4 regions of the Alteromonas sp. AWM4_230 genome follow, and region 1 is predicted to be linked to each of the others. Evidence: predicted binding sites of a transcription regulator. Region 1 holds the regulator's gene; each other region holds the start of a gene.
The links. The regulator MetJ, encoded in region 1, represses methionine synthesis genes. The targets are predictions, from matches to a motif close to TAGACGTCTAGACGTCTA.
Positions count from the first base shown of each region.

Region 2: metK (methionine adenosyltransferase) is a predicted target of MetJ. The motif match lies at 5,311-5,328, and genes of this name have one in related genera.
Region 3: serA (phosphoglycerate dehydrogenase) is a predicted target of MetJ. The motif match lies at 3,158-3,175, and genes of this name have one in related genera.
Region 4: thrA (bifunctional aspartate kinase/homoserine dehydrogenase I) is a predicted target of MetJ. The motif match lies at 4,997-5,014, and genes of this name have one in related genera.

Region 1 covers NZ_JBSWTB010000001.1:911,336-919,421, reverse strand. The annotation lists gene ACXACS_RS03965 (hypothetical protein) at 1-466, opposite strand, end outside; gene ACXACS_RS03960 (SPOR domain-containing protein) at 539-1,129, opposite strand; gene priA (primosomal protein N') at 1,262-3,451, opposite strand; gene rpmE (50S ribosomal protein L31) at 3,904-4,116, shown strand; gene ACXACS_RS03945 (hypothetical protein) at 4,291-4,608, opposite strand; gene ACXACS_RS03940 (malic enzyme-like NAD(P)-binding protein) at 5,243-6,478, shown strand; gene metJ (met regulon transcriptional regulator MetJ) at 6,641-6,973, opposite strand; gene metF (methylenetetrahydrofolate reductase) at 7,134-8,021, shown strand.
Region 2 covers NZ_JBSWTB010000001.1:4,109,164-4,117,249, reverse strand. The annotation lists gene ACXACS_RS17710 (ATP-binding protein) at 1-1,308, opposite strand, end outside; gene ACXACS_RS17705 (ABC transporter substrate-binding protein) at 1,308-2,483, opposite strand; gene ACXACS_RS17700 (3'-5' exonuclease) at 2,801-3,304, shown strand; gene ACXACS_RS17695 (hypothetical protein) at 3,381-3,851, opposite strand; gene metK (methionine adenosyltransferase) at 4,095-5,240, opposite strand; gene tkt (transketolase) at 5,637-7,628, shown strand; gene epd (erythrose-4-phosphate dehydrogenase) at 7,647-8,086, shown strand, end outside.
Region 3 covers NZ_JBSWTB010000001.1:1,702,488-1,710,573, forward strand. The annotation lists gene ACXACS_RS07205 (DUF481 domain-containing protein) at 1-516, shown strand, start outside; gene ACXACS_RS07210 (DUF481 domain-containing protein) at 731-1,477, shown strand; gene serA (phosphoglycerate dehydrogenase) at 1,697-2,926, opposite strand; gene rpiA (ribose-5-phosphate isomerase RpiA) at 3,262-3,918, opposite strand; gene ACXACS_RS07225 (5-formyltetrahydrofolate cyclo-ligase) at 4,008-4,652, opposite strand; gene ACXACS_RS07230 (ATP-binding protein) at 4,684-6,312, opposite strand; gene ACXACS_RS07235 (nucleoside hydrolase) at 6,373-7,314, opposite strand; gene ACXACS_RS07240 (ribokinase) at 7,337-8,086, opposite strand, start outside.
Region 4 covers NZ_JBSWTB010000001.1:1,559,478-1,567,563, forward strand. The annotation lists gene ACXACS_RS06640 (S-(hydroxymethyl)glutathione dehydrogenase/class III alcohol dehydrogenase) at 1-1,110, opposite strand, end outside; gene ACXACS_RS06645 (LysR substrate-binding domain-containing protein) at 1,300-2,178, shown strand; gene ACXACS_RS06650 (excinuclease ABC subunit UvrA) at 2,261-4,810, shown strand; gene thrA (bifunctional aspartate kinase/homoserine dehydrogenase I) at 5,189-7,654, shown strand; gene thrB (homoserine kinase) at 7,776-8,086, shown strand, end outside.

The DNA.
Region 1 (8,086 bases):
AAAAGGCTAATAGCGGCATACCAAATAACGTCATTTTCCCACGCAAATCTTTAGTCACAAACTGTGCGTGTCGCTTATCAACGAAAATAGTGAGGTAATAAAAGGCGCTATAAACAACAGTGAGAAGAGCAATGGCCCAATTCGAATTGTCTAGCCAAGCATTGATCACGATAAAATTGGTGAAAACCGTTACAAACAAAGCGCCGATAAGTACCAAAAAGGTAATGTTCGATATGCGTGTGATCAGGTGTAGTTCAGACCATTTGGGTCGAGAAATGTGATCGTCTTGAAGGGCGCTATCCGCATCATCATCAAATGGCAGCGTAGCTCGCCTAGAATCGAGCTCGTTCTTCGCTGCCTGATAGCGCTCTGGAAAGGCCTGCTTATCGATATTTTCCAGAACGTCTTCAAGCTCTTCTATGCTATAAGCGGCGTAATCTGGTTGTTCGGTGATGGCAAAACCCATTGATACTTCCTTGTAAATACATACTTCCGCTACGCGCTATGCAGCGCATTAAGTGTCACCTACAATGAACTGCTACAAATTCCAGTACCAAATTTGGCATGTGGCAATGTTCACTTTACGCAGACTATGCTTGGCTTTTTCCGCATCGCGCTTAGATTCATATGGGCCAAGAATAACGCGGAACCAATCGCCATTGCTGCCGGTGCTGTGTCTGATAAGAGCTTCTAAACCCTGAAATGCAATTTTAGCTTTCATCTCTTCAGCTTGGGCGCGGGTTCTAAATGAGGCGCACTGCATAAGATAGCGTTTGTCAGACTTTTCCTGCTCTCTTACTTCAACTTCTACTTCATACCCTGGCAGGGTCTTAATGTACTCCCACTCTTCTTCAGGCAGCTCAGGTAAAGACTCTTCTGTCGGGGCAACAGGTCGTGAAGCTTGAGTATCTACGTCGTCTTCTACATTGTCTTTTATCGACCATAAAAATACACCGAAGCCAATCACTAAAGCGAAAATGCCTATAAGACGCACGATAGGAAGCTTCCCAGAAACTGGGGCGTTAGCTTGTGCGTTTGATCGCGTATTTGTGGCCGGCTTTCTGCCTTTACCAGCGGGCTTCTTTTTTTGAGGGGAGCGTCCACGAGAGACATAATCGCGTTGAGCCATAGTCGGCAATATTCCTACTTGTTATCGTTGTTTGTATGCGTAAGAAAACGTCATATACCAAGTCTATTAGAAGGGCTGGTGTTTCAGCCTCTTCAATCTTGTTAAAATTTTAACGTATTGCTACCCAACAAGCTAACTGAAATCGGTAGGATCGATATCTATCGACCACCTTACCTTCATAGCCTGTGGTAACGCCTGTAAAAATGGCAGCGCCAAACGCAGCGCGTTATGAAGCGGCGCACGCTTTTCATGGCTGCATACCAGCATAAACCGAAACCGGCCTTGCCGCTTTTCAATTAAACAAGGAAACGGTCCGTTTATATCAATGGCGTGTTGTTGATTAAACACCTGCTTACTTTCCTGTAGGAAGCGATAAGCCAAACTGCTATCGGTAGCCTCTGCGCGAATAACAAACTGGCTAATAAAAGGGGGTAACCCTGCTGCCTTACGCTCCATTAAAGCGTGTCGCGCGAAATGCCCATAGCCATTGTGCACTAAATCTTGTAGCAAAGGGTGATGAGGATTGTGGGTTTGAAGCCACATTTCACCAGGTTTGCTGGCGCGTCCGGCTCTTCCAGCAAGCTGAGTAACAAGCTGAGCGAGCTTTTCTGGCGCTCTAAAATCGGCACTAAAAAGGGCACCATCACAATCTAGCACAGCAACTAATGTTACATGAGGGAAATGGTGACCTTTTGACAGTATCTGTGTACCTACCAGCAGCTGGTACTCTTGGCGATTAATAGCATCAAGGGTTTGGTGAAGCTTGTCTTTACCCCGCACAGTATCGCTGTCTATTCTTACCTGTTTAACGCCGGGAAATAAGCTTGCTAGCCCTTGCTCCACTTGCTCGGTCCCCGTACCTGCCGTAACTAATTCATTGTGATGGCAAGCCTCGCAGTTTGAAGGCATTGAACGCATACCGCCGCAGTGATGACACTGTAAACGGTTTTGCGCTTTATGTACGGTATAAGGTCGGTCACAGCGCTTACACATTACGGTCTCACCACAGTGATGGCACAGCAGCGCTGGCGCATAACCTCTTCGATTTACAAACACCAAAACTTGATTCCCCGCACTAATATGCTGGCGCATTATCGTTAGCAGGCCTTGTGAAATGCCGTAATGAATAGGTTGGTCGCGCGCGTCCAACACATGCTGATGGGTGCTTTTCGCACCTCCCGCTCGCTTGGTTAATTGCAAATGGGCATAGCGACCGCTTAACGCATTATTAAGTGTTTCAAGCGCGGGCGTGGCGCTGCCAAGTAAAAGAGGAATCTTATGCTGCTTGGCACGCATGGCAGCTAAATCACGAGCGTTGTAGCGCAGCCCATCCTGCTGCTTAAACGACTCGTCGTGCTCTTCATCCACAATCAACATGCCGGGGTTATGCAGCGGCGTGAAAATAGCCGAACGAGTACCAATGATAATGCCGAGTTCACCGGCTTTTGCACGCTGCCAAACATGTAAACGTTCTTTATCAGAAATCTGAGAATGCAAAACGCCCACCGCAATGCCAAAGCGCTTCTCAAAACGAGACACCGTCTGAGGTGTAAGCCCAATTTCTGGCACCAAGATTAGCACCTGTTTACCTTCACGCAGTAAGGGTTCAATGGCCTGAAGATAGACTTCCGTTTTACCGCTACCGGTAACCCCTTCAAGCAAACTTACCGCGAAGCTGCCTTGCTGACGATTAAGCGCAGCAATGGCAACTGACTGTTCAGTGTCTGGAATTGGCTTTTCAGAAAGCGATAACGAGGAAAGCCAACTGCCTGGCTTAAATTCAGGTGCGACTTCTTCTATACTGGCCAGTGACTTATCGACCAACGCTTTGACCGCAGGTGCACCATACTGTTTTCGTGCTTGCGACGCTAATAACGCTCCGCCAGCCAGTGCAGCAAAGCAAGCTTGTTGCTTAGGCGCCCGCGATAACGTGTCTGCAGCCGTTTGCATACCTTCTTCGGTAAGCATTAACATGTCTTGTGGTGTGGGCGCGGCCGACTCGCCCTTGCGTAATAAAACAGGCAACATGGCGTGCAGTACTTCACCCGGCGCATGGTGATAATACTGCCACAGCCACTGTGCCATTTTCAGCAACACATCATCTATAATGGGGCTATCGTCAAGTACCGACTCGATAGCTTTTAACTTGTCGACGTTGTCAATTTCACTTTCAGGTTTTTGGAGGGTTTCAACGACCACACCCACCAGTTTGCGGGGGCCAAAAGGCACAACCGCTCTTACACCCGCACTGAGTGCGTTGTCGTGGGTATATGTGAAAAGTTGGCGCAGTGGCACTGGCACGGCAACTTGGATAAAGGCCATTGCGAACGTTCTACCTTACTTGATGGCTGTTACAGCGCGTAATGCGCTTACTAAGCTTCTTATATTGAAACTAATAATACTGAAGCTACTTGCAGACCCATATATTACAGCAGTTTGCGCTGCTAACAGTTAGCTACACATTTTGCTATAGCGCACAATTTTACTATTGACGCTAATGGGCCTAGCCTTGAAAGACAAATATTTAAACATACTTTACGTTAAAGCATAAAAGGAATGTTTTTTGTTTAGCTCTCTTGGGTAGCCTTCTTGCCAAGCTGCTTTGTTTAACAATTGGGCAAAAACCACTTGATCATGCCACATCCATCCTATATTATGCGCCGCTCTTTTTGCGATGGGTTGTTCTTTGAACGACTTATCATTTGAACTAAGTAACGTATGGTGTGCGACTTCGGGTTGTATAGCGATACGGCCTTATTATTTGAGGTAACCCAATGAAACAAGATATCCACCCTAAATACGAAGAAATCACAGCTACTTGCTCATGTGGTAACGTAATGAAGATTCGTTCTACGCTTGGTAAAGATATTAACCTAGACGTATGTTCTTCATGTCACCCATTCTACACTGGTAAGCAACGTAACGTTGATACTGGTGGTCGTGTTGATCGCTTCAAGAAGCGTTTCGGTGCATTGGGCAAAAAGTAAGCCTGATATCGAGTTCGAAAAAAGCGCCTTCATGGCGCTTTTTTATTGTCCAGAGATAACTATTCACGTTAGTAAACTAACATTGAATAGCTTCCACTTATGCAAGCGCCTCTAATCAAAGCTAATTGATCATATCAATATCGCTTACACTTGAGATCAAAACACTCATTATAATTAATGAAGTTTTTCGACTCCTGACAAGTGTTTATCCCAGTCCCCTCTACTTTGTTTTTCACACGCTTCCTCACTGTCGAAATAAATTCCAGCTGGAATAGACTTTATCGATTCTAGGGCTATATTCACCTGGTTTATGAAGTCCATATCCCAACCGTTAATCAATGCTTGCTGCTTCTCTTGCTCCGTATTAAATACGGCAATAACTTTCGGCGCTTTCCAAGGTCCTAAATGCGTAAGCCATACGAATCCATTATCGTCAGATTTTACGTTTTCACACACATCTGTTAGCACTGCGATTAGTTTTTTCTCTGTCATATTCTTTGTCTTCAAAACGAGTTTGAGAGGCCATTTATCGTATTTTATCAGAAAAACAATAGTGAAAATAAAGAGGTCTATCTTTGTGAAATATTATCCAATACTGTTTTTTCGAATATAAATCGATAAGCATCTTAGCCATCTTAGCACCCGCGCCTATAATACACCTTCAAAATGAAATGAGACTTCAAAATAGATTTTATGAATGACAATTATAGACTTATTTTACTGGTCTAATTAGTATGCCTACCCTACATTGGTAATTGAGAATTCTGATCAGATATGTACACAGTGATTGGCTGTGTTAGAGTTGCGATCGGCACCTTGATAGTGAGCATTAATTTTATGAATAATGCTTAACTGCTAAGGCTTGTGGCGCTTTTGGATATAAATTCAGGTCTAAATGTTAGACCTATATCAACAGCGATATGTTAGGGAAATCAGGAAGAGTTAACGCTAGGTCTGCAGTTTCCAACGTACCACACTAGTGCTAACAACTATTTATAATAACTTTTGTCATTAGTTAGTTGTAACGCGCTTATGTTTATCTATCTATAACTACAACGATAATAAAATAGCTACAGAGCGTGAACAAAAATACCGATGAACCCTACATCTAAGGATACCTTTTTACATGTCAGATTTTAGACAACGCGCACTCGACTATCACGCCAAACCCACACCTGGAAAAATTCGCGTAGAGCTATCTAAGCCAGCCGATAGCGTCGACGACCTTGCTCTTGCCTACAGCCCGGGCGTTGCCGAGCCGGTGAGAGAAATCGCCGAGGATGCAGATAACGCTTACAAGTATACGGGCAAAGGTAACTTGGTCGCTGTTATCAGTAACGGAACTGCGATTTTAGGCTTAGGTAATTTAGGCCCATTAGCTTCAAAGCCAGTAATGGAAGGTAAAGCTCTTCTGTTTAAACGCTTTGCTGGTCTAGATGCCATTGATATTGAAGTAAAGCATCGTACGACCGAAGAGTTCATTAATACTGTAGCCAATATTGCTGATACGTTTGGTGGTATTAACCTAGAAGATATCAAAGCGCCGGAGTGCTTTGAAATTGAGCAAGAACTCATTAAGCGCTGTAAAATCCCAGTATTCCATGATGATCAACACGGTACCGCTATTGTAACCGCCGCAGGTATGCTTAACGCTTTAGAAATTCAGGGCAAAAATATAGAGAACGCTAAAATTGTTTGCATGGGTGCCGGAGCAGCAGCGGTTGCCTGTATGGAGCTACTGATTAAGTGTGGTGCCCAGCGTGAGCGTATCTACATGTTAGATAGAAAAGGCGTTATCCACACTCGTCGTGAAGATTTAACTGAGCACAAGAAGCTGTTTGCTAACAATACTGATAAGCGCACCCTTGAAGATGTAATGGAAGGCGCAGATATCTTTGTTGGCGTATCAGGCCCTGATGTTTTACCGCCAGAAGCGCTTTCTTTGATGGCTGAAAACCCAATTGTATTTGCATGTTCTAACCCAGATCCTGAGATAAAGCCTGAACTTGCTCACGAAGTGCGTAAAGACCTGATTATGGCTACTGGCCGCTCAGACTATCCTAATCAGGTAAACAATGTGCTGTGCTTTCCGTTTATTTTCCGCGGTGCTTTAGATGTTCGCGCTACAGCCATTAATGATGAGATGAAAGTAGCGGCAGTAGAAGCTCTTCGTGCTATTACGAAAGAACCTGTACCACAGGAAGTATTGGCAGCGAGTAAAAGCGATAGTCTGACATTTGGTAAGGAGTATATTATTCCTAAACCTATGGACCCACGTCTGTGCGAGCGTATAGCTACCGCCGTATCTAAGGCGGCTATTGAGTCTGGTGTTGCACGAGTACCTGAAAGCCCAGAAGAATAAAGTTCTGGCGCACAAGGCTTAAAATGTTTGGGTTAACGCTCAACCAATATTTGCTAAAAAGTGCGCTTAAAGAATACAAGTACATAAAAAACGGCGCTGTGTTGTAGGCTATCAACTAGCAAAGCCTTACAACACAGCGCCGTTTCTCTTTAATGCTAGATATCAGTCGTCTTCAGACACATCATTTTCGAAGCTTGGATCAATGCCCATTTCTTCCATAATGCGCCTAGCTTCAGCCGGCACGCGATTAGGATTGTCTTTACGCAGGTCATCGTCGTTAGGCAAAGGTTGCCCGGTAAACGCGTGTAAAAAAGCTTCGCACAACAGTTCCGAATTAGTGGCGTGACGCAAATTATTGATTTGGCGGCGGGTACGCTCATCAGTAAGTGCTTTAAGCACGTTAATAGGTATAGAGACAGTGACTTTCTTTACCTGTTCGCTCTTTTTCCCATGCTCTGCGTAGGGGTGAATATATTTACCGTTCCATTCCGCCATTGTACTAACTCGGTCTACTCTTTTTATATTATGAAGAGAAATTCTAAACAAGTTCACGAAAAGGTCAATTGAGCAGTGTAAACTTCTTGACGTCTAGACATATATTCTTTAATTTAGACGTCTAAACGTCTATAAGATAACATTTTTGAGAGTATAAACCATGGTTTCTTACGCACAAGGTATCGATGCATTAAACCAGTCCCTGTCGGAACTGCGTGATATTGATGTATCTTTTGAATTCTTTCCGCCTAAAACGGAAGCCATGGAGCAAACCCTGTGGAAGTCGGTTGAGCGCCTAGCACCGTTAAAGCCCAGCTACATGTCAGTTACTTACGGCGCCAATAGCGGTGAGCGTGACAGAACCCACGATGTGGTAAAACGGATTCAACAGCAAACTGGTGTGGCGGCAGTTCCTCACTTAACCTGTGTTGACGCTAGTCGCGATGAGCTTACACAAATTGCAAAAGACTACTGGGATTCTGGTATTCGCCGTATTGTCGCCCTACGTGGCGACCTGCCCAAAGGGGTAGACAAAACAGAGATGTATGCCTCTGACTTAGTTGCCTTACTAAAAGACGTTGCCGATTTTGACATTTCAGTTGCCGCCTACCCGGAAAAACACCCTGAAGCGCCAAATGCGCAGTTCGACTTGCTAAACCTTAAACGCAAAGCAGAAGCTGGCGCTTCCGAAGCGATAACCCAGTTTTTTTTCGACACCAGTGTTTACCTGCGATTTAGAGACCGTGCAGCCGCCGCAGGTGTAGACTTAGACATAGTTCCAGGCATTTTACCTGTGACTAACTACCAAACGTTAGTAAGATTTGCTGGCTTTACAGACGTGCACGTTCCGGGCTGGTTACATAAAATGTTCGACGGTCTTGATGCAGATGATCAAGCCACTCGTAACCTAATAGGCGCTAACATTGCCATGGACCAAGTGAAAGTTCTTGCAAAAGAAGGGGTGAAGCACTTCCACTTTTATACCTTAAATCGCAGTGAGTTAAGCTATGCTATCTGCCACATGCTAGGTGTACGCTCCGGCGACTGATTTCGTATAGCGTTAACAAAGTTATACAGTTAGATGACTAAAGGCGCATTCATGCGCCTTTGTTG
Region 2 (8,086 bases), 3.2 Mb from region 1:
TTCTAATGCGCGCTGCTCGGTAACGTCATTTCCTACATATATATCACCACGAATATTGCCATTTGCATCGGCAAGGGAGGCTTTTGTCCAGCGAATATAACGTTCTTTGCCCGAATTCACTGAAAAGTGCGTCAGCTCATCGCTTAGTTGTGTCGCTAGCTTCCGTACTATCAGCTTTAATATTGCACTCTTTTCACCGTATTGGTCATCGCAAAAAATGTCGAAGCGTTTGTTTGAAATGAGAATTTCTTGATTCTGATCGACCACGACCAGCATGTCGCCCATCGATTCTAATACATTCGAAAACTGTTCGTTAGACATTGAGACCTCGGTCAAATCCCAAATAAGCTTATCGAAAGCGGCTCGAATGTCGGCTAACTCTTTTGCCTCAACTTGAGACTCATTGTTTAAAGACGTTGTATTGTCACTATTAAGGCGATTTTTAATATCTTTATACAGTGTTGAAAGGGTTCGCTCGGCCAAGGTTCCGGTCATACTCACCATATGCAATATAATGAAAATGAACCCCACAACCATTGCTAATAAAACAATGCCTGTCCAGGCAACCTCTCTGTATGCAGTAATAGTTGGTTTAACGCTATATAACTGAAGGTTCTTCCAGCTGGTTTGCTTAATAGAATAGCCACTTTGGTTAAACGCTAAAAAGCTTGAGTTTGGCGCTATTAAAGAGGGCTCGCTACTAAATAGTACGTTTCCGTTTGAATCTGTGACTAACTGGTTAGTCAGTCTAGGGTAGGGCGCGAGCAATGATTGAAGGCTATCGACGTACATGACAAGGGCACCTTCAGAGACGCCATTGAGCAGAACGGGGACGCTGATGACTACTCCGTATTTAGATACGGACGAAAAGGTGTTTGATGAGCCAAGCGTTTGCTGACGCCAAGCACTGCTTAACGACTCAGGAAGCGTAGCACTCCAGTTTTTGTCGATAACTTTCTCACCTGCAAAATCAAACAGTGCAAATTCTACAGTTTTTGCCTGGGTAAGATTTAAAGAGCGAAAAAACATAGGTAGGTAATTATCTCGCTGCTGTAAATCAACCAGCGAATTAATAATAATGTCGTTTGCCGCTAGATCGGCTAACTGACGCGTTGTATCGCTAACAATGAAGCTAATATCTTGCTCGAGCCCTTCTACCGACTGCTGCTGAAGGGCATTACTTTGCTTAACAATGAAATGAAAGGAAAGGGCAACTAGCGTAATAGACAGCACTGCTATTAATAGCGCTAGCCTTGGGATCATGCTTGAAAGCAATAAAGAACGCAGCCTCATAGGTTCATGCTGCATTATTTCTTGCCCGTTGTTACCAAATGGCCTTTATCATTAATCTTCGTCATAAAATAATCCTTTGACCAAAGTGCATCATGCCTTTCTTTAGTGAATGGAGCTTCATAGTATTTTACAGCACCCTGGATGTCTTTAAGCGATTCTAGAGCATTGCGTAAATCGTTAACTTGTATGCTATTAGCTTTATCGGCAGCGATAGCAATTAAGTGAATTAAATCATATGCATGGGCTAAACCTGTGACACCTTCAATAGCTGCTGCATCAATAAGCCCATATTTATTATAATAGGCTTCTAATAATTGTTTAGCCTTGTTATTTTTCTGATGGTGGAAGTGAAACGTTTGAAGAACTGATATGTCGTGCTGATTGATAGGGTTGGCTAATTGAGATGCGAACTGACCTGACGCTATACCCCAGTGAGAAACAACAGGGAGCGAGCTTAGGCCTTGTTCAGCCAATGCATCTACAACAACCACACCTTCAGGTACGTTGGTAACTAATATTACACTGTCCGCCTTCGAATCTTTTATCGCCTTAGCATCTTCAGAAAAATCTTTCTGTTGCCAATTAATCCAATAGGTTGCGCTAATGTTCACCCCTTGTTCCTGTGCCGCTTTAGTTAAAGACTCAAGGTTGGAACGTCCCCATCCTGTTCGCTCCAAGATCAAAGCGACATTAGATAACTCTCTGGATTTTACAAAGTCTATCAGTACAGACGCTGCTTCAGCGTCACGTACTGAGATTCGAAAAACATTATTGGGTGAGTGAGCATTGTCTACTATGGGCGTGCCGGCGGCCCAGGGAACCAGCATGAGAATATTTTTAGCATGTATAATATCAATTTCCGCAAGCACCACGGGAGTATGTACCCCACCAACGACGGCTAGCAAGTTTGGCATTTGCGCAAACTGTTCAATGTTGTAAATACCGCGAGCAGGATTTCCTCGGTGATCTTTCGCAATCACTTTGAGTGTACGGCCAAGTATCCCTCCATTCGCATTAATTTCCTCAACGGCTAGCTCTACGCCTCGAGTAATAGCAACGCCTCCCTCTACAGCAACCGCCGAGAGGTCTGCATCAATACCAATAATTAAAGGCTCTTGAGTACTGTCAGCTCGGCATGAATTAAAGGATATAAAGCAGAGGAGCGCTGATAGAAGAAGATATACACGCATGAATTAGCTACCTGATTGACTACTCTTAAAAGTGTATAGCAATGTGCAGGGCGTTTTATTATTTACGCATTATCCTTTAGTCTAAATTTGCTTGTTATGTAAGCAGTCTTTCTATGAGTTTGCGTTCACTCTCCTTTTTGGAATAACCAATGTGGCACGATTCTGCTATTAAACACAAGGAGTGAAGCTTAATGTTTGTTAGGTGAGCAGCTATGTGAGAGCGCAGAGCACGATGAAAAATAAAAATACCTGTGCCAGTGAGAAGGATATTCTCTTTTGCTAACACAAATTAAGGAGAACAGTAGTTTGGAGTATAAGTGCGAAATACAACATTGCCTACAATTATAGATGTGGAAGCAAGTGGATTTGGGGCGGCAAGTTACCCCATAGAAATAGGCATTGTGCGCTATGATGGTGCAAAGTGGTGCAAGCTACTAAGGCCATTTGACTCTTGGGTACACTGGGATACAAAAGCAGAATCGCTTCATGGCATCTCTCAACAAATGTTACAAGCACGAGGCGAGGAACCTCATAAGGTGTGCGTTGAGCTTAATAATTTTCTGGGGAATACAGTTGTATACAGTGACGGGTGGGTGGTAGATAACCCTTGGCTTATAAAGCTGTTCTCGGCTGCGCAAATTGAAATGTCGTTCACCTGCCGCGCCCTTGAATATATATTGAGTGAGTCTCAAATGGATAACTGGCATGACGTAAAAAATAGTCTTTCCGCTGAACTAGACGTTAAGCGTCATCGGGCGAGTTCAGATGCAATGATAATTCAGCAAACCTATGCTAAAACAATGGCACTCACTCAGAAATGATTCTGTATTGCATTTGTTGTTAGGGTGCGTCAATTTTGGTATCGAGGCGTTCGAAAAGCTAAAGGTAGTGATATTTCTAGAACAGGTAATTAACACCTAATGAAAGCGCCATATTCTCTTCTTCTCCAACTTGTCTATGCTCAATCTCAACGGCCATATTTAACCCTTCGCTTTGGCCAAGTAGCCAGCCTAATCGCGTAAAAGTACCCACATCGTGCGGTAAATAAAGCCACTCAGCATAATGTTGAAAAGCGGTATTGTTTGTTTTGTAGGTCGCATAAACCTTTTGAGGCACCCAGGTGTTAAAACGCCGGCTGGCGCTAAACATACCTTGTGAGCCCGCTGGATAGGTATAACTGTTGTCGTAAAGGTAGGTTTCGGTCGTAGATTGAACGCGGTACATACTGTTTAGCTGCCACCGAGCTATCTTCTTGCTCTTAAATTGAATTGGGCTGTAGAGGGTATCATTTACATTCGCGAACACAGGTAAGGCTGTTATTGAGACAGCCAGCGTGAACGCTATAAGAGTACCGGAAACTACATTCATGGAAGAGCCCAAGTTGTTGTTATCATGGCTTGTAAACAACCAGAAACTACAAGCGATAGTGTGTTCGTTATTTAAGCATAGCTGCAAAAACAAAGGATGGAAATAGGCTTTACCGTATTTAATTTAGGGGGCTAGCTTGTCTCACCTGAAAGACTCAACAAAAAACACCGCTAGGTTGCATAGCTTCAATGTAAAGCGTAACAAGCTAACGGCGTTTTCAAAGAGCGTTAATGGCTTATCGTATTAAATCGATGCTTTTAACGCTTCCGCTTTATCTGTTGCTTCCCATGGGAATTCGTCACGACCAAAGTGACCGTATGCAGCTGTTGGGCGATAAATTGGGCGCTCAAGATCTAGCATTTGGATAAGGCCGTAAGGGCGCAAATCAAAGTGTTCGCGCACTAATGCAACGAGTGTTTTCTCATCTACAACGCCAGTCCCAAAGGTATCGATGCTGATAGACGTTGGCTCTGCCACACCAATTGCATAAGACACTTGGATTTCACAGCGCTTAGCAAGGCCCGCGGCAACAATGTTCTTAGCAACGTAACGACCCGCGTATGCTGCACTGCGGTCTACTTTAGATGGATCTTTACCAGAAAACGCGCCACCACCGTGACGAGCCATACCACCGTAAGTGTCTACGATGATTTTACGACCTGTTAAGCCACAGTCGCCCATTGGACCACCGATAACGAATCGACCTGTTGGGTTGATGTGAAAGCGCGTATTTCCATCAATCCATTCACTTGGTAGTACTGGCTTGATGATTTCTTCCATTACCGCTTCACGTACTGTTTCAGTGCTTACTGAATCACAGTGCTGAGTTGAAAGTACAACCGCGTCGATGCCTACAGGCTTGTCGTTTTCATACTTGAAAGTAATTTGGCTTTTCGCATCTGGGCGCAACCAGTCTAGCTTACCAGATTTACGTACTTCCGCTTGTTTTTGAACAAGGCGGTGAGAGTACGTGATAGGCGCCGGCATTAATACATCAGTTTCGTCGCTCGCGTAACCAAACATCAGGCCTTGGTCACCCGCACCTTGTTCTTCTAGGCTTGCGCGGTCAACACCTTGATTGATATCAGGAGACTGTTTACCGATTGCGTTTAATACCGCACATGAATCGGCGTCAAAGCCCATATCTGAATGCGTGTAGCCAATTTCTTTAACAGTTTTTCGGGTAAGTTCTTCAATGTCTACCCATGCAGAAGTGGTTACTTCACCACCTACTAAAACCATACCGGTTTTTACATACGTTTCGCAGGCCACCCGAGCGCGAGGATCTTGTTCTAATATAGCGTCAAGAACCGCATCTGAGATCTGATCAGCAATTTTGTCCGGATGTCCTTCAGACACTGACTCGGATGTGAATAAATGCGTGGCCATAAATGCTCCGTAAGCGTTAAATTATCAAAATAGTCGTATATTGTACTAAAACAAGTTATAAATACCAGTCTTTACTTCTAGACGTCTAAAAGTCTCTTTGTTACGAATAGTTGACATAACCCGATCATTTTTGGGGTTATTTCGATGTATAACAAAGACAAAGACATATAAGTGTTATCGGTAATGCCGTGGGCTTTGTAAGCTTCTTTGATGTTTTTGGATTTACTTTCGATAATGGCAATGAAAATCCATTGAACTGAAAGGTGGCATGGGTAAGAATAGCCTCACATTCAAAAGTGCCTAGAAGTAGAGCAAGAGCAGACAATTGATGTTCCCCAGTGCTCACATCAATTACTACCGTGGTACCAAAAGATACAAAATAAATCAGGAGACAACATGCCCTCTCGTCGTGAACTCGCCAATGCTATCCGTGCATTAAGCATGGACGCCGTTCAACAAGCTAAATCTGGTCACCCAGGTGCCCCAATGGGGATGGCTGATATCGCACAGGTACTATGGGGTGATTTCTTATCACATAACCCTGCAAACCCATCTTGGGCTAACCGCGATCGCTTTGTGCTTTCAAATGGTCACGGCTCAATGCTGTTGTACTCTCTTCTTCACCTTTCAGGCTACGAACTGCCAATTGAAGAGTTAAAGAACTTCCGTCAATTGCATTCAAAAACGCCAGGCCATCCAGAATATGGTTATGCGCCAGGCGTTGAAACCACCACTGGCCCGCTAGGTCAGGGCATCAGTAACGCAGTGGGTATGGCGCTTGCCGAGAAAGTGTTAGCGGCACAGTTCAACAAAGACGGTCACACTATCGTAGACCACCACACCTACGCGTTCCTAGGTGATGGCTGCTTGATGGAAGGTATCTCTCACGAGACGTGTTCACTGGCCGGTACACTAGGCCTTGGTAAGTTAATCGCATTTTGGGATGACAACGGCATTTCAATTGATGGTGAAGTTGAAGGCTGGTTCACCGACGATACTCCAGCACGCTTTAAGAGCTACGGCTGGGAAGTGATTGAAGGCGTTGACGGTCACGATGCTGAACAAGTAAAAGCTGCCATTGAAAAGGCGCAGGCGAATACGGCGCAGCCTACACTTATTTGTTGTAAAACCACCATTGGTTTCGGCTCGCCTAATAAAGAAGGTACTGAGTCTTGCCACGGTGCACCGTTAGGTGATGACGAAATTGTCGCTACACGTGAAAAGCTTGGCTGGAGCCACGGCGCGTTCGAAATTCCAGACGATATCTACGCGGGCTGGGATGGCAAAGAGAAAGGCTCAAAAGCGGAAAGCGCGTGGAACGACGCTTTCGCTGCATACGAAGCCGCCTACCCAGAGCTTGCAGCAGAATTCAAACGTCGTGTAAATGGCGAATTACCAGCAGATTTCAGCGATAAAGCAGATGCAATTATTGCTGAACTTCAAGCTAACCCACAAAACATTGCTTCACGTAAAGCGTCACAAAATGCATTAAATGCATTTGGGCCGCTACTTCCAGAGCTATTAGGTGGCTCTGCCGACCTTGCAGGTTCTAACCTAACTATTTGGGAAGGCAGCAAAGGCGTTGAAGCAAGCGATGCATCAGGTAACTACATTTATTACGGTGTACGTGAATTTGGTATGTCGGCCATGATGAACGGTATTGCCCTTCACGGTGGCTTCAAGGCGTACGGTGCAACCTTCCTAATGTTCATGGAATATGCACGTAATGCGGTACGTATGGCAGCGCTAATGAAGCAGCCTGCAATTTTCGTTTACACCCACGATTCAATTGGTCTAGGTGAAGACGGCCCAACCCACCAGCCGGTAGAGCAGGTGGTTGCGCTACGTGCGACTCCTAACCTTGATAACTGGCGTCCTTGTGATCAGGTTGAGTCTGCTGTGTCGTGGAAGTCTGCTATTGAGCGCACTGACGGCCCAACAACGCTGATCTTCACACGTCAAGGCTTAGCGCAGCAAGAAAGAACGGCTCAACAAGTGGCCGATATCGCGAAAGGCGGTTACGTACTTAAAGACTGCGAAGGTACGCCAGAGCTTATTCTTATTGGTACCGGTTCTGAGGTTCAGCTAGCCGTTGAAGCCGCAGAGAAACTTACCGAGCAAGGCAAAGCCGTTCGCGTAGTGTCTATGCCATCAACTGACGTATTCGACCGTCAATCTGCTGATTACCGTGAAAGCGTACTGCCTTCTAGCGTTGTTAAACGCGTAGCGGTTGAAGCGCTGTCTAAAGACAGCTGGTACAAGTACGTTGGCTTTAATGGCGCTATCGTGGGCATGGACACCTTTGGTGAGTCTGCGCCTGCTGGCGATTTGTTTAAGCACTTCAACATTACCACTGACGCTGTAGTAGAGGCTGCACTGTCTCTGTAAGAGGTAATAGATAAGCCTATGGTAAATATTGCCATAAATGGGTTTGGTCGCATTGGTCGCAACGTGTTGCGTGCGCTGTATGAAAGCGGGCGCAACAACGAATTCAACGTAGTGGCCATTAACGACATTGCTAAACCCGAAGGCATAGCACATTTACTTAAATACGATACCGCCCACGGGCGGTTCCGTTTTGATGTGGCCTTAGAAAACAATACGCTTAATGTGGCAGGCGACGATATTACACTGCTCGCGATAAGCGATATTAAAGACCTACCCTGGAAAGACTTGGGCGTTGATATTGTGCTTGAGTGTACGGGGAAATTTGATGACAGAGCATCGGGGCAAGCGCATTTAGATGCTGGCGCTGGCAAAGTGCTTTTCTCGTCACCCGGTTCACCAGATTTAGACAATACGGTCATTTTTGGAACCAACGAAGACACGTTGACCAGTGAACAAAA
Region 3 (8,086 bases), 790 kb from region 1:
CCTACCACAGAGCGCGACATAAGCGCACAGCGCTTTTTTACCAGCGCGCAATTCGACTATAAGCTACTTACGCCAGGCCGCCGCCTTTTTATGTACGGCGACTATGAAGATGATAAATTTACAGGGTATGAGCACCGAGCTTCATTAGCCGCAGGTTGGTCCCAGCGCGTTTGGCGAAACGAAGACAGCGAATTTCGTTATAGTGTAGGGCCTGGATACACCTTTATCGAAGCAGAAGAAGACAGCGATAATCTTGTTAACGACGGGGTAATAGTACGCGCATCAGCCGAGTACAAATATCACTGGAGCTCGGGTGCCAAACTGCGTCAATTTGTGAGCACAGAAGCTGGTGAAGAAAATACCAAGTCCCGTTCTGAAACCTCGCTTTCTGCAAATGTATTCGGCTCATTAGCGATGAAGCTTTCGTTTATACTAAATCATGAAACCGACACCCCTGAAGATGTCGCAGCGTTAAGCACAGAGACATCTGTAGCATTGGTCTATCAGTTTTTTTAGTCAATTAGTGTAAATTTAAGGCTTAAAACAGGCTTTTTACCGCGGGTGGATTGACTGAGAGCGTTGAAAATGTACACTGCGCACCATTGTTTGTAGCGTTGGTTTATTTTTCGACGCTATTTAGCTGACCTCTTTTAAAACTCGTGTTGTACCGCCTTGCAGTACTTAAGGTGTCGTGTACAACGAATGGACCGATAATCAATAGGATTGTTCAATGAAAAAGCAAGTGCTTGCATCTCTAGTTGCAATTTCTCTTTCTCCTGCCGTATTCGCTCAAGCTAAAGAAGTAAAACCTTTCACAATGGAAGGGGAGCTTGGCTTCATATCTACATCAGGTAACACTGAGACGACTTCAATCAGCGCGGGTATTACCGCACACCAAGAGTTAGAAAATTGGAGCAATGACTACGCCCTTGAAGGTCTATACAAAAAAGAGACTACAGAAGATGATAATGGCGAAGACGTTGAGTACACATCTGCGCAAAAGTTCTTCGGCTCGGCGCAGGGTAACTATAAGCTAGAAAACCCTGATAACCGTTTATTTGCCTTCGCATCATATGAAGACGACCGCTTTAGCAACTTTAACTACCAAGCAACGGTAGCAGCGGGTTGGAACCAAAAAGTGCTAGAGAATGATCGCCACACTCTAGAATATTCAATTGGTCCTGGTTACTCGTTCATCGAAACACAAGAAGATGAAAATCTTGATAGCATGATTGTTCGTGCATCAACAGCGTATTCTTGGAAAATTTCTGACACTGCTAAATTTACGCAAACCGTGAGTACTGAAGTGGGCTCTGACAACACGAAGTCACGTGCTGAATCTGCACTTACTGCTACGATCAGCGGGAACCTTTCTATGCGTCTTTCGTTCAAATTAGATCACAACACTAACGTTGATGAAGACGTAGAAAAACTTGATACAGAAACTGCAGTAAGCTTAGTTTACAACTTCTTTTAAGCTTTGCTGAAGCGCCTTGACTGCTCGGTTGTGCGTTGAGGCGGTTAAATGTTTTACCTAGGTAATTCCTTTATACACTGATGCCATAGTGTTGTTGGAATAGGCGCTAGAACCAGTGCATTGCTAAGTAAAACAAAAGTACAGATACAAAAAAACGCTGCAAATTTGCAGCGTTTTTTTTAACTAAATATCAAGCAAGTGTTTTATTAAACGTTTTGTTTAATGAAGGATTCTGGTCTTAATAGTGCCGTCTATTTGTTGAAGTTCTGCTAGTGCTTCATAGCCACGATCTTCTTTAACATCTACTACTACATAACCAATTTCAGCATTAGTTTGTAGATACTGAGCTTCAATATTGATGTCTTTTTCCGCAAAGGCTTGGTTAATTTGCGTAAGAATGCCCGGCTGGTTTTTGTGTACGTGCAGCAAACGCGAACGACCTGTGTGCTCAGGCAGTGATACTTCAGGGAAGTTAACTGCCGACAACGTAGAGCCGTTATCGCTGTATTTTGCTAACTTACCCGCTACTTCAATACCAATGTTTTCTTGCGCTTCCTGCGTGCTTCCGCCAACGTGTGGCGTAAGAATAACGTTGTCGAACGCGCGAAGCGGCGATTCAAATTCTTCAGTATTAGACTTAGGCTCTACTGGGAATACATCAATTGCTGCGCCATTAAGGTGACCGCTTTCCAGTGCTTTGGCAAGTGCGTCAATATCAACCACAGTACCGCGAGATGCGTTAATAAGAATGCTGCCTTTCTTCATTTGAGACAGCTCTTTTTCGCCAATCATATCTTGGGTTTGCGGCGTTTCGGGAACGTGTAGTGATACCACATCAGAGGTATTAAGTAGCTTTTCAAGCGACTTCACCTGAGCTGAGTTACCCAGCACTAGCTTGTCTTCGATATCGAAGAATTGAACGCGCATACCAAGGTGCTCAGCAAGAATACTTAGCTGTGTACCTATGTGGCCATAGCCGATAATACCTAAAGTTTTTCCGCGAGCTTCGTACGAACCTACTGCGGTTTTTTCCCATTCACCGCGGTGAGCTTTGGCGTTTTTGCTAGGCACTTGGCGAAGCAAAAGAATAATTTGCCCAAGAACAAGTTCTGCAACCGAGCGAGTATTAGAAAAAGGCGCGTTGAAAACGGGAATACCACGGCGCTGCGTAGCTTCAAGATTAACCTGGTTGGTACCAATGCAGAAACAACCAATAGCAACAAGTTTTTGTGCCGCATCAACTACTTTCTCGGTAATCTGTGTACGTGAACGAATACCAACAAAGTGGGCGTCTTTAATCTTCTCAATTAACTCATCTTCAGGAAGAGAGGTTTTGAGAAATTCAATGTTGCTATACCCATTGCTTTGTAGTGTTTCCAAAGCACTTTGGTGAACACCTTCCAACAACAAAATTCGGATTTTATCCTTCTCTAATGAAACTTTGCTCATGAACTCGCTATCTCTCGCTGATTTAATTGGGGTTTCTGGCAGTGCCAACCATAGCATCTCATAAATTCTCAGTAGCTAACATTTAAAGATGCACTACCTTATTTGCAACAGAGCCTTGGTTTAGCGCCTGCTATCTAGCGTTTTAGTTACGCTAATTGCTCTAATAAAAAAGGTTCATAACCTTAAGCAACATAAACATCTAGCTGCAAAAATATCATTAATTAAGACATCTAGACGTCTAAACGGAAATTAACAGAAAACGCGCTAAGTTAAAAGCAGTATTTCGCTTAGCTTTTCAACAAAACACTAGAATAGGGGCGGTTAAGCCGCCCGTATCACTTAAAGGTTTCAACACCATTGTCGGTTGCACTTAACACGATATCTGCGCCACGTAGCGCAAAAATACCGTTAGTTACTACGCCCGGAATATTATTGATTTTTTGCTCTAACTCACGTGGGTTTAGTATTTCAAGATTGTGAACATCTAAAATAACGTTACCGTTATCTGTCACAACGCCTTGTCGATACTCGGGGTCGCCACCCAGTTTTACCAGTTCGCGAGCGACAAAAGAGCGAGCCATTGGAATAACTTCTACAGGAAGTGGGAAGTCACCTAAAACAGGTACGCGCTTACTTTCATCTACAATGCAAACGAACGTGGTAGCGGCACCGGCTACAATTTTCTCGCGGGTCAGAGCGGCGCCGCCGCCTTTAATCATGTGCTTGTGTTCGGTAACTTCGTCGGCACCGTCAATATAAACTGAAAGGTTGCTAACTTCATTTAACTCGAAAACTTCAATGCCCAAGGCTTTCAAGCGCTCGGTAGATGCCTCTGAACTTGAAACCGCGCCTTCAATTTTGTGCTTAATTTTGCCCAGTTCTTCTATGAAAAAATTAACAGTAGAGCCCGTACCCACACCGACAATACTGTCTGCTTCAACATAGTCGATGGCTGCTTTGGCTACGGCTTGCTTTTTTTCGTTCTGATCCATGGTTACTCTCCAACTTATTATGCTTGCAAGTGTAACTTATAAGTGCACATGAACCCATAAGTTCATAGGTTCAATTTGATATAGTGAAATTACGGTTTAGTGAATATAAGTGTGCGAGAAGGGGTAACGATAGCATCCAGCGGCACATCCCACGGGGCAACGGGCAGGGCATCAACTTCTTGCACATCGTGAGCGATACCTACCAATTTTGGCGTATGCTGGTTTAAGGCCGATTGAGTATTCAGCTTGCGTTGTGTAAAGCTTAAGGTGCGGTCGTAATAGCCCCCACCCATACCCAAGCGGTTACCGCTGGTATCAAAGCCCACTAGTGGCATAAGAATAACATCGCATTGTGTAACAGGTATAACAGCTTCACAGGACAATGCAGGCTCTTCAATATTATATTTGTTATAAATCAACAAAGAATCGGGGGTATAAGATAAAAAAAGCAAGTGCCCTTTGCATACAGGGTGTAGCACAGGCAATGCGAATTGTTTGCGCGAGAGCTGCCAATTTGATTCGATGTAGTATTTTAAGTTTACTTCGCCATCGTTAACCAAGTACCCGGCTACAGTAGTTGCGCTATTAACAAAGGAGAGGGTGTTTAGCTGAGCGGCGATGCACTGGGCAGCGTCTTCATGGCGTTCATCAGGTAAACTACGGCGTGCTTCGCGAAGCTTTTTGCGAAGTTGGGCTCTAGCTTGCTGTTTTTCTGGTGAAACGCTTACTTGCATATTGGGCAACCTTGCTTGGCGTGAAGGGCCGTTAGTGGTTCTTCTGCCCTAAATAGTGATTCAGTACACGAACCAACTCACTATTGTCTATGGGTTTGGTTAGTACGTCATCAAGACCTCGCTCTCGCAAATACTCTGACTCAGTTATTACGTCAGCGGTTAATGCTACAACAGGTAAGCTTGGCTTGTGAGCTTTTATCTGTGCCGTCGCTTCGTCGCCTTGAATGCCGGGTAAGTTAAGGTCCATTAGCACTAGGTCGACAGGATTAGATCTAGCGTATTCAACCCCTTCTTCACCTGTGCTTACCACAGAAAGCGCCACGCCTAATTTTTCAAACACGGTTTGAATAACCACTTGGTTTATATAGTGGTCTTCAACCACTAACACGTTTGCAGATTTATCAATGTTAACTTGTGCTACAAAGCTCTGTGGTTGTGCCTCAACGAACTGATTCGCACTTAGCGCATCGGCGGGCAAGGTTACGCTTATGCGGGTACCGTGATTTAATTTACTGCTAACTTTAATCGTCCCATCCATAAGCTCGATAAGACGCCTGGATATATTTAAGCCTAAGCCAGTTCCACTAATCTCTTGCGCGTTACCCATCCGTTCGAAAGGCTCAAAGAGTCGCTTTTGATCGTCTTCGCTAATACCAATGCCTTCATCTATGACATTGAATATAACTTTTCCACCCTTGTATTTTACTTGCGCTCTTACAGACTTATCTTTATTGGTAAATTTAATGGCGTTAGACAGTAAATTTAGTGCAACCTGTCCAAACTTGGTGTCATCAAAAAATAGCGAGTCGGGCACCGATTTATCAATGCTGGTGGAAAAGGTAATACCGCTGTCTTCGGCGCGAATCTTAGTTAACGAAAAAAGATGTGTAAAGAAGTCGCTTGTATTCACCGCTCGTGCCATTACGCGCATTTTACCGGCTTCTATTTGCTTGATATCTAACACCGAATTTACAATTTCTAGAAGCCTTTCGCCGCTTTGGCTTACATGTGAAAGCGGGGTGGTAAAAGACGGGGGGAGATCTAACTTTTTAGCTTCGCCTTCAAGAAGACGGCTGAACGTGTTTATAGCATTAAGTGGTGTTCTGATTTCGTGGCTAACATAGGACAGGAAATCAGACTTGAATTGGCTAGTACGTTCAAGTTCACGGTTTTTCCGCTTAAGCTCTAAATGTGCTACCACTGATTTACTTAACGTCTGTAACGACGTCTTTTGTGCTTCAGTTAGCGTTCTAGGCTTGCGGTCGATAGCGCAAAGCGTACCAATAGCGTGGCCTGATGGTGTAATGAGTGGCGCACCTGCATAAAAGCGTATATCTGGCGAACCAGTTACTAAAGGGTTGTCATGGAATCGCGGGTCTAACGTGGCATTAGGGATTTCAAACACTTCTTCTTGCAAAATAGCGTGGGAGCAAAAGGCTATTTCGCGAGATGTTTCTTCAGCATCTAGACCAACGCGAGATTTGAACCACTGCCTGTCAGGGTCAATAAGACTGATAAGTGCAATAGGGGTTTCGCATATTTGAGAAGCTAACGTGGTAAGGTCGTCGAAAAGCTGCTCCGCTTCAGTATCAAGAACATCGTAGCTGAGTAGTTCGGCAAGACGTTCATCTTCATTTTCAGGGAGTGCAGCTGCTTCCATCTATATAAACCTAACGCTGAAATAAAAAAGGGATTGTTCATTAACAATCCCTTAAACATATCACAAAGCGTAGGTGTCTATGAATAGTTGTTCCAGTTTTTGATGGTCAACTTTAGTCGCTACCTTTATGGTATTTGCTTCATTCCATAGTGGGCTAGGTGTTGTACCAGTTGGCGCAACCACCGTTTGGCCTCTGTCCAGCGTGCCAGTACCAACGCGAACGTGGCCTTCAGTCAGTTCAAATAACTCTGGGTGACGAAGGTGAGCAATTGGGAATGCATCGTGGAAGAAACATACACGGTCTTCACGGTTTTGTGAGTAGAAGTCCATGTAGAACTGAGCACTTTCCTTCACAAAGCCACCAAGGGTATTGTTTTTCTCTTCAAGTTTTTCAACAAAAGCTGGCGAGAATGGCGTGAAGTTCGTCACGTCCAAACCAAACATAGTCAATTCCCAATCTGCCGCAAATACGATTTCTGCTGCGTGGGCGTCATTCCAAATGTTTGCTTCTGCTACAGGCGTAACGTTGCCAGGTACAAACGCAGCGCCACCCATAATGCTAACGCCTTTAACCAGCTTAGGTAGCTCAGGCTCTAGACGAAGGGCTAGGGCTAAGTTACCCAATGGACCAATAGCCACTAATGTAATTTCGCCTGGGTACTTACGCGCCATGTCTACGATAAACTGCGCAGAGCTGCGAGGGTCTAGTTCCGTCTTAGGCGCTTCAGGTTTAATATGACCGAATCCGTGTTCGCCGTGCACAAAGTGTGCATAGGTAGACTCAGGGCCTACCCACGGCATGCCTACGCCTTTGGTTACAGGAATGTCTTTACCGGCAATTTCACAAAGGGTAAGCGCATTTTGCGCAGCCATTGTTACCGGAACGTTCCCGTAAACTGTGGTTAAACCAAGTACTTCAATGTCTGGTGATTGGAAAGCGAAAAAAATCGCCATTGCATCATCAATCCCCGGATCCGTATCTAATATGATCTTATGTGCCATCAAATTTTCTCAGTGCGTCTTGCTAGTTGGCGTGTTTCGCTAAGAAACGATCCACTTCTTTTTGTGTTGGAATACTCTGTGCTGCGCCTTCACGAGTTACTGCAATCGCAGAGGCGGCACAGCCACGACGCAACGCCTGTTTAGCATCGGTGTGGTTACTGTAGGCAGATAAGAAATAACCGATAAAGGTATCGCCTGCCGCAGTTGTATCAACTGCATCTACAGAAAAAGCGTTTACTTCTATGACGTCGTCTTTACGCAGCATCATTACGCCTGCTTTACCCAGTGTAATGATAACTTCGCAGTGTGACCATTGTTCTTTGAACACTGTCACAATATCTTCAAATTCTTCTTTGCCAGTTATAGCTGCCGCTTCTGTTTCATTTACAATAAGTAAATCGACGCATTCCAGTGGTAGCTGTTTAACCGACTCGCTCATAGGCGCAGGGTTAAAGGCAACCTTCAACTGTTTTTCTTTCGCTTGGCGAAGTACTTCTTCAATGCTGCTGGTTTCGTTTTGGGTTAGTACCCAATCTGAAGGGCGTGTATCGTCTAGCGCTTGCATTACCGTTTTTGCTGTAATGGTTTGGTTAGCACCACCAAAAAGCACAATGGCATTTTCGCCGCTAGGCGTAACTTGAATGATAGCGTGACCAGAAGGAACTTCTGAACACTTAACACCACGGCAATCTACCCCTTTTTTGATAAGGGCTTGCTTGAAAGAGGCGTCGTTTTCGTGAATGCTGCCGACGTGACGTACGTCTGCACCTGC
Region 4 (8,086 bases), 650 kb from region 1:
TAAATCAAAGGCTTCGTTTATTTCATCAAGGCCCATAGTATGAGTGATAAACTCTTGGAGGCCAAAATCACCGTTTAGGTATTGTTCAACAATACCTGGCAGTTCTGAGCGACCTTTAACACCACCAAAAGCAGAACCGCGCCATACACGACCTGTCACCAACTGGAATGGACGCGTTGAAATTTCTTGCCCTGCACCTGCAACACCGATGATTACTGATTCACCCCAACCTTTGTGGCAGCACTCAAGTGCAGAACGCATTACGTTGACGTTACCAATACATTCAAATGAGTAGTCAACGCCGCCGTCAGTCATTTCAACAATCACTTCCTGAATAGGCTTGTCGAAATTCTTAGGATTGACTAGGTCAGTTGCGCCAAGCTGTTTCGCTAGGTCAAATTTGCTCTCGTTAATATCAATACCAATAATGCGACCAGCGCCCGCCATGCGCGCTCCAATGATGGCTGATAGACCAATTCCGCCTAGGCCAAAAATAGCAACCGTGTCGCCTTGTTGCACTTTTGCAGTTTTAAGTACAGCACCCATACCCGTAGTTACACCACAACCAAGCAGGCAAACTTCGTCTAGCGGCGCATTTTTGTTTACTTTCGCTAGCGATATTTCAGGTAGAACTGTGTACTCAGAAAACGTTGAGCAGCCCATATAGTGATAAATTGGCTCGCCATCTTTAGAAAAACGACTTGTGCCATCTGGCATTAGGCCTTTACCTTGCGTCTCGCGCACTGCTTGGCAAAGGTTAGTCTTACCTGATTTACAGAACTTACATTCGCCACACTCGGCGGTATAAAGAGGGATAACGTGGTCGCCAACTTCTACACTAGTAACGCCTTCGCCCACCATTTCAACAATACCACCACCTTCGTGGCCAAGAATTGAAGGGAATACGCCTTCAGGATCATCACCGGACAGCGTAAATGCGTCAGTGTGGCATACACCAGTTGCAACGATGCGTACAAGTACCTCGCCTTTCTTAGGAAGCTCTACGTCAACTTCTTCCATCTTTAACGGCTCACCTGGGCCCCAAGCCACCGCAGCTTTCGACTTGATGTGGGTTTGACCTTCTTGCAACGAATCTTTAAACGATGTCATGTGATGACTCCTTAATCATAAATATACGATGATGTTTTATAGGCCAAAGTATAGGAGACGGATTACTAATGATAAATACATTTTCAGTAAATCACTTTTGCAAATTTGTAATAATTGCGCTTGACGAATAGAATTGGTGGATAGAAAAGAGTACTACATTGAGTAACGCTCAATTAACGGGTGAGAATAATGAAATATCTAGAGGGAATAGCTGAGTTTTGTGCAGTAGCAGACGTAGGAAATTTTACAGGGGCTGCAAATAAGCTAGATACTTCAGTGGCGCAAATAAGCCGTAAAGTCGCATCGTTAGAAAAGCAGTTAGGCGTTAAATTATTGCAGCGTACTACGCGAAGTGTTTCACTTACTGAAGCAGGTTCCCAGTATTTTCAGCAAGTTTTACCCGCGTTAAAAGTGCTTGAAGATGCCCAGCTATCCGTAAGCGCGCTTCAAGCATCGCCGCAAGGGTTAATTAAGCTCACCGCACCAGTCGCCTTTGGCGAAGCATTTATTGCGCCTCTGCTCAATACCTTTATGCAAAAGTATTCTGGCATTAGCGTACAGTGCACCTTCTCAAACGAAAAGCTCGATATTGTCGAGCAAGGCCTCGACCTGGCCATCCGTATTGGCAAACTAGAAGACTCGACGCTGGTTGCCAAAAAGCTGGCTACTCGTCACTTGTTTGTATGCGGAAGTAGGGAATATTTAAAAGATAAAGGACAGCCTAAAAGTATTGAAGAGTTAAAAGCGCACTCGCTACTGGTGGGGTCACAACCCTATTGGCGTTTACTTATTGATAATAAAATTCAATCAATTCCAGTACAGGGAAGGGTTCGGTATAACAGCGGTAATGCACTATGTAGCGCCGCGATTGCTGGTTTAGGTATTGCACAACTGCCCGGGTTTTACGTGCGTAAAGCACTAGCCTCAGGTCAGCTAATAGAGCTGTTCCCCGAGTATAAAGATAAGCAAGAAGCTATTTGGGCGGTATTTCCTTCAAACAGAAATGTTGCACCTAAAATTAGGTTACTGGTGGACTTTTTAGCTCAACATCTTGTCTCAGATAGCTAAAGTGCCTGTTTTAAAAATAGTGATCGAAATATAGCGCCTGCATCTAAGTAATCTTTAATTAAGGTGACATGCAGGTGATGAAGTGCTCAATGATGAGGGAAAAATTCACGTACGCGGTGCCCGTGTACACAACTTAAAGAATATTAGTATCGATATACCGCGAAATGAAGTGGTGGTGTTCACCGGTGTATCTGGTTCAGGAAAATCTTCTTTGGCTTTCGGCACGCTTTATGCCGAGGCTCAGCACCGCTATTTAGATTCAATATCACCTTATGCCCGGCGGTTGATTGAGCAGGTGGAGAAACCTGACGTAGACGCGATTGAAGGCCTACCTCCTGCTGTGGGCCTCCATCAGCGCCGTGGCGCACCTTCCGTTCGTTCTTCTGTTGGCAGTATCACCACGCTATCTAATAGCCTGCGAATGCTTTATTCCCGGGCAGGCGACTATCCCGAAGGGCAGAACATTGTTTACGCAGACAGTTTCTCTCCTAATACGCCTGAAGGTGCATGTGAACACTGTGACGGTATTGGAAAAGTTTTTGACACACAAGCTCATCGCCTTGTACCCGACGATAGCCTTACTATACGGAAGGGCGCTGTGGCAGCTTGGCCTGGGGCGTGGCAGGGCAAAAACCTAGTAAGGGTATTGTTATCGCTTGATATTGATGTTGATATTCCATGGCGTGAACTGCCTCAAAAAACGCGCGACTGGATCCTGTATACCGACGAAATGCCACAGGTACCCGTCTATCGAAATTACAATCTAGCGCAAACTCGTAAAGCACAACAAGAAGGTGAACCTGCTAGCTACAATGGAAAGTTTATCAGCGCGCGGCGTCATGTGCTCGACACCTTCAAAACGTCTCAAAAAGAGAAAATGAAGCAGCGAATCGCTCCCTTCATATCTGTTGAAGCATGTCCAGTTTGCCGTGGAAAAAAGCTTAAGCAAAAAGCGCTGGCAGTGAAAGTTGATGGCTTAGATATTATTGATTTTTCAAGGCTGCCACTACAGCAAGTTCATGAAAAGCTTCAGGCGTTAAGAAAGTCAGTCGACGGCGATACTTCAGAGCGTGGTCAGGTAATACGCAATATTACGGGCGACATTATTGAAAGAGTGAAACCGATAATAGCGCTTGGGCTTCATTACCTGTCGTTAGATAGAAGTACAACAAGTATCTCAGTAGGCGAACTACAGCGATTGCGTCTGGCGACCCAGCTTAAATCGAACTTATTTGGCGTTGTATTTGTGATGGATGAACCCTCATCAGGTCTTCACCCTCGCGATGTAGAAGGGCTTATTCGCGCGCTTCACACTATTACCGAAACGGGAAATTCGTTGCTTGTTGTCGAGCACAATCCTTATGTTATCAAAGGCGCTAACTGGGTTGTAGACGTAGGGCCGCGAGCGGGAGTGAACGGAGGTGATCTGGTTTATAGTGGGCCGGTTAAAGAACTGGCAAGCAATAAAAGCTCCCCAACGGCAGACTACGTTTTTAACAATAAAGCCCTAAGCCAGCGTAGCAAACGCAAATCATCAAAGGCATTGCGTTTAAAAGACGTTTCCAAAAATAATGTCAGCCATGTTGATATTAATATTCCACTTGGCGTGATGACCTGTGTTACTGGCGTTTCCGGCTCTGGAAAGTCGAGTTTGATTAGCCAAGCATTAGTTGAGTTAGTCAAAGATGGTTTAAGTACAGTCGAGAAAGAAGAGAAGCGAGCGAAAGAAACGAAAGAGACGAGAAAAACGAAAGAACTGCTTACTGACGCCAATTCGCTCCTTGCTCAAGACGCTTTTTCTCATGAAACTGAGCCGCAGCAAGGCTATGTTGAAAGCGGGCTTGATGAGTTAAGTCGTATAGTTGTGGTAGATCAGTCTCCCATCGGCAGGACACCTCGTTCAACATTGGCAACCTATACCGGCATATTTGATCAAATCAGAAGTTTATTTGCTTCAACCGAAGAAGCGAAAGCCCGTGGGTACGATGCGGGTCATTTTTCGTTTAACGTCGCAAAAGGGCGGTGCCCACATTGTGAAGGCTTGGGCGTGGTATCGGTAGAACTACTGTTTATGCCGAGTGTTTATTCCCCCTGTACCGTTTGTAACGGACAGCGTTTTAACGATAACGTACTGGAAGTTGGTTACAACGAACACTCTATCGCTGACGTACTATCGCTTACGGTTGAAGAAGCACTATCTATATTCAAGAGTAATCAAGTCATTACGCGGGGGCTTCGAACGCTAATGAATGTAGGGCTTGGCTATTTAACTCTGGGGCAAAGTGCTACTGAATTATCAGGCGGCGAGGCGCAGCGCATTAAATTAGCGTCAGAACTTAAACGTGCTCAAAATGCTAATACTCTTTACGTGCTGGATGAACCTACAACAGGTTTACACCTTTCAGACACCTCGCTACTTATGCAGCATTTAACCACGCTAGTTGAAGCGGGGAATACGGTGGTGATGGTTGAGCACAATATGCAGGTGGCTGTGGCTTGTGACCACATTATAGATATGGGGCCGGGCGCTGGTGATGAGGGGGGAGAAATCGTTGCTGAAGGTAGCCCAGAGGAGGTTGCTAAGGTTAAACAAAGTGCAACAGCCCCATTTTTGAAGGCGAGCTTGCTCTAACAAAGGCTTTCACTGAATGAGTTCGGTTTAAATGATCGTAGAAATAAGTACTTGTTTAAAGCTACTTAAGTACAAGTAAGCCAATTTAGAAACTGCTTAAACTGTATTTGTACCTCAAAAAGAAATATTAATTAAAGAGTGTTTCATATTTTGCAATACAGTGTGGTGAAAACTGCGGTTGACTTATAGACGTCTATACGGCAAATTGCTTGTATGAAAAAGATTCTACTTACTCGCACCACCATTATGTTAATTACCACCTTAAAAAGGGCGGTCGCTGACTAGTGCAAGTAAGCAAAAGACAACGAAAGCCCGCCTAACACAGAGCGGGCTTTTTTTTACACACGTTTTAGCATGCGTAACCTTAAGGAGCAGCATATGAAAGTCTTAAAGTTTGGGGGTTCTTCTCTAGCCGATGCACCGCGATACATGCGCGTTATGGAAATTAGCACGGCAACCCACCAAACCGACGGTGCTGCGGTTGTACTCTCTGCCCCAAAGGGGGTAACGAACGCGCTTTCACTACTTTGTGAACAAGCAGCCGCGGGTGAAGATTTCCAGCCATTATTCGATAAGTTGAATGACACGGTCACAGGCATTGCCAACGACCTGAACGATGAACTCGACGGATTTGAACACGCAAGCGTGGTGGAATTTATCAATAGTCACTTATCAGTATTAAAACAGCACCTTGAAGGCATTAAACTGCTCGGCGTTGCGCCAGATAATGTTGCTGCTGGTATTCTTAGTATTGGCGAATACATCTCGGTTACGCTCTTTAGCGCTATGTTATCGGCTAAAGGCATTGCAAACCGCGTTATCGACCCAGTTAAATATGTGCTTGCTGAGGGCGATTACTTAGACAGTATTGCCGACGTATCGCTAAGTAAAGCGCGTTTTTCAGATGTGCCTACCGATGGCAGTGAGTTTTTGGTTATGCCTGGCTTTGTAGCTGTTAACGAAGCAGGCGAAAAAGTAACGCTAGGACGTAATGGCTCTGACTATTCAGCGGCTATTTTAGCGGCGTGTATAGACGCTAGCTGCTGTGAAATTTGGACAGACGTAGACGGTGTGTATAACGCTGACCCCAATCAAGTGGAAGGCGCGGTGCTGCTAGACAAGCTTACTTATCAAGAGGCGATGGAGCTGTCTTACTTCGGTGCCAAGGTGCTTCACCCTAAAACTATCGGGCCTATCGCCCAGCATCACATACCTTGTTTGATCAGAAATACGTTGAACCCGGCAGCGCCTGGTACGTTAATCAGTAATGAGAAAAGCGAAGTGTGGACGTCGGTGAAAGGTATTTCACAGCTTGATAACGTCACCATGTTCAACGTTGCAGGGCCAGGCCTTAAAGGCATGGTGGGTATGGCGAGCCGTGTGTTTGAGGTTATGTCGAACGCTAATATTTCAATTAGCCTTATTACGCAGTCATCTTCGGAATACTCAATTAGTTTTTGTATTCAAAGCAAAGACGCCAGCCGTGCATTAACGCTACTTGAAGATGCTTTCGCGCTAGAGCTGCAAAATCAATTGCTAGATCCTATCGAAGTACGTCACGATCTGGCCATTGTTACTTTGGTAGGCGATGGTATGCGTCAAACCAAAGGTTTGGCAGCGCGATTCTTTAACTCACTAGCCCAAGCACGAGTAAATAACGTTGCTATCGCACAGGGCTCTTCAGAACGCTCAATTTCCACAGTAATCGAAAGTAAGCGTGCTAAGAAAGCGGTTAAGGTTATTCATCAGAATTTTTTCTCTGACCGCCATACCATAGACGTATTCCTAGTAGGGTGTGGCAATGTAGGCACTGAACTGCTAGGTCAGATTGAAAAACAACAGCCAGCACTTTTAAAACGTAATATTCAGCTGCGCGTTTACGGTATAGCAAATAGCCGTAAATTGCTGTTGAACAGCCAAGGTATTGATTTAAGCAGCGATTGGAAAGCGGCCCTGGACTCTGCAAGTGAAGGCTTGAGTGTAGAGCGCTTGCATCAGTTCGCAAACGATACCAGCTTGGTCAACCCAGTCATTGTTGATTGTACAAGCCATGAAGCCATCGCTAATCAGTACGTTGATATGATGGAAAGCGGCTTCCACGTAGTAACGCCTAACAAAAAGGCGAATACCAGCGCTATGTCTTATTACCGCAAGTTACGTAAGACTGCACTTAATACGAATCGCCAATATTTGTATGAGACAACAGTGGGCGCGGGCCTTCCTGTTATCGACAACCTGCAAAAACTATTCAGTGCAGGTGATGTGCTGCATCGTTTTGAAGGTATTCTTTCAGGCAGCTTGTCTTACGTATTCGGTAAGCTTGAAGAGGGCATGAGCCTGTCGCAAGCGACACAAACGGCCAAAGACAACGGTTTTACCGAGCCAGATCCTCGCGACGATTTAAGCGGTATGGACGTTGCTCGTAAGTTGCTTATTATGGCCCGTGAAGCCGATTTAGAGCTTGAGCTTTCTGATATAGAGATTGAGTCGGTACTGCCTTCGGGATTTGCAGAAAACTGTTCTATCGACGAATTTATGCAGCAGCTACCCGAGTTAGATGCTGCGATGAATGATAAAGTTGAGGCGGCTAAAGCGGAAGGCAAAGTGCTTCGCTATATTGGCAGCATTGAAGATGGAAAGTGCAAAGTTAGTGTACAGGCCGTCCCTGCTAGCAATCCGCTTTCTCAGGTGAAAGACGGCGAGAATGCACTGGCGATTAATAGTGACTACTACAGTCCAATCCCTTATGTAATTAGAGGATATGGTGCAGGTGGTACGGTAACGGCGGCAGGGGTATTTGCCGACATTTTACGCACTATGCCGTGGAAACAAATGGCGCATTAACCGCTAAATAACGCAAAGCATGCTTTGCGTAATGGGTAAGTGGCTAAAGTAAGAAATTCGAAGGTGTGACTTAGGCCAGTGATTTATCGCGTTAAGTCGCAAGCGAAGTAAGAGAAATTATATGAAAGCATTCAAGGCCTTTGCGCCGGCATCAATTGGAAATGTAAGCCTAGGCTTTGACGTACTGGGCGCAGCGCTTGCGCCGGTTGACGGTACTAAGCTCGGTGATGAAGTTGAAATAAAAGCGGCTGAGTCATTTTCATTAGAAACGGTGGGGCGCTTTGCTCACAAGCTTCCGGGCGATGCGGATAGCAATATAGTTACTAAGTGCTATCACTATTTTTGTGAGCAAATGGAAAAGGCTGGAAAGCCAACCTCTCCTGTTGCACTAACGCTACATAAAAATCTACCTATTGGTAGTGGTTTAGGTTC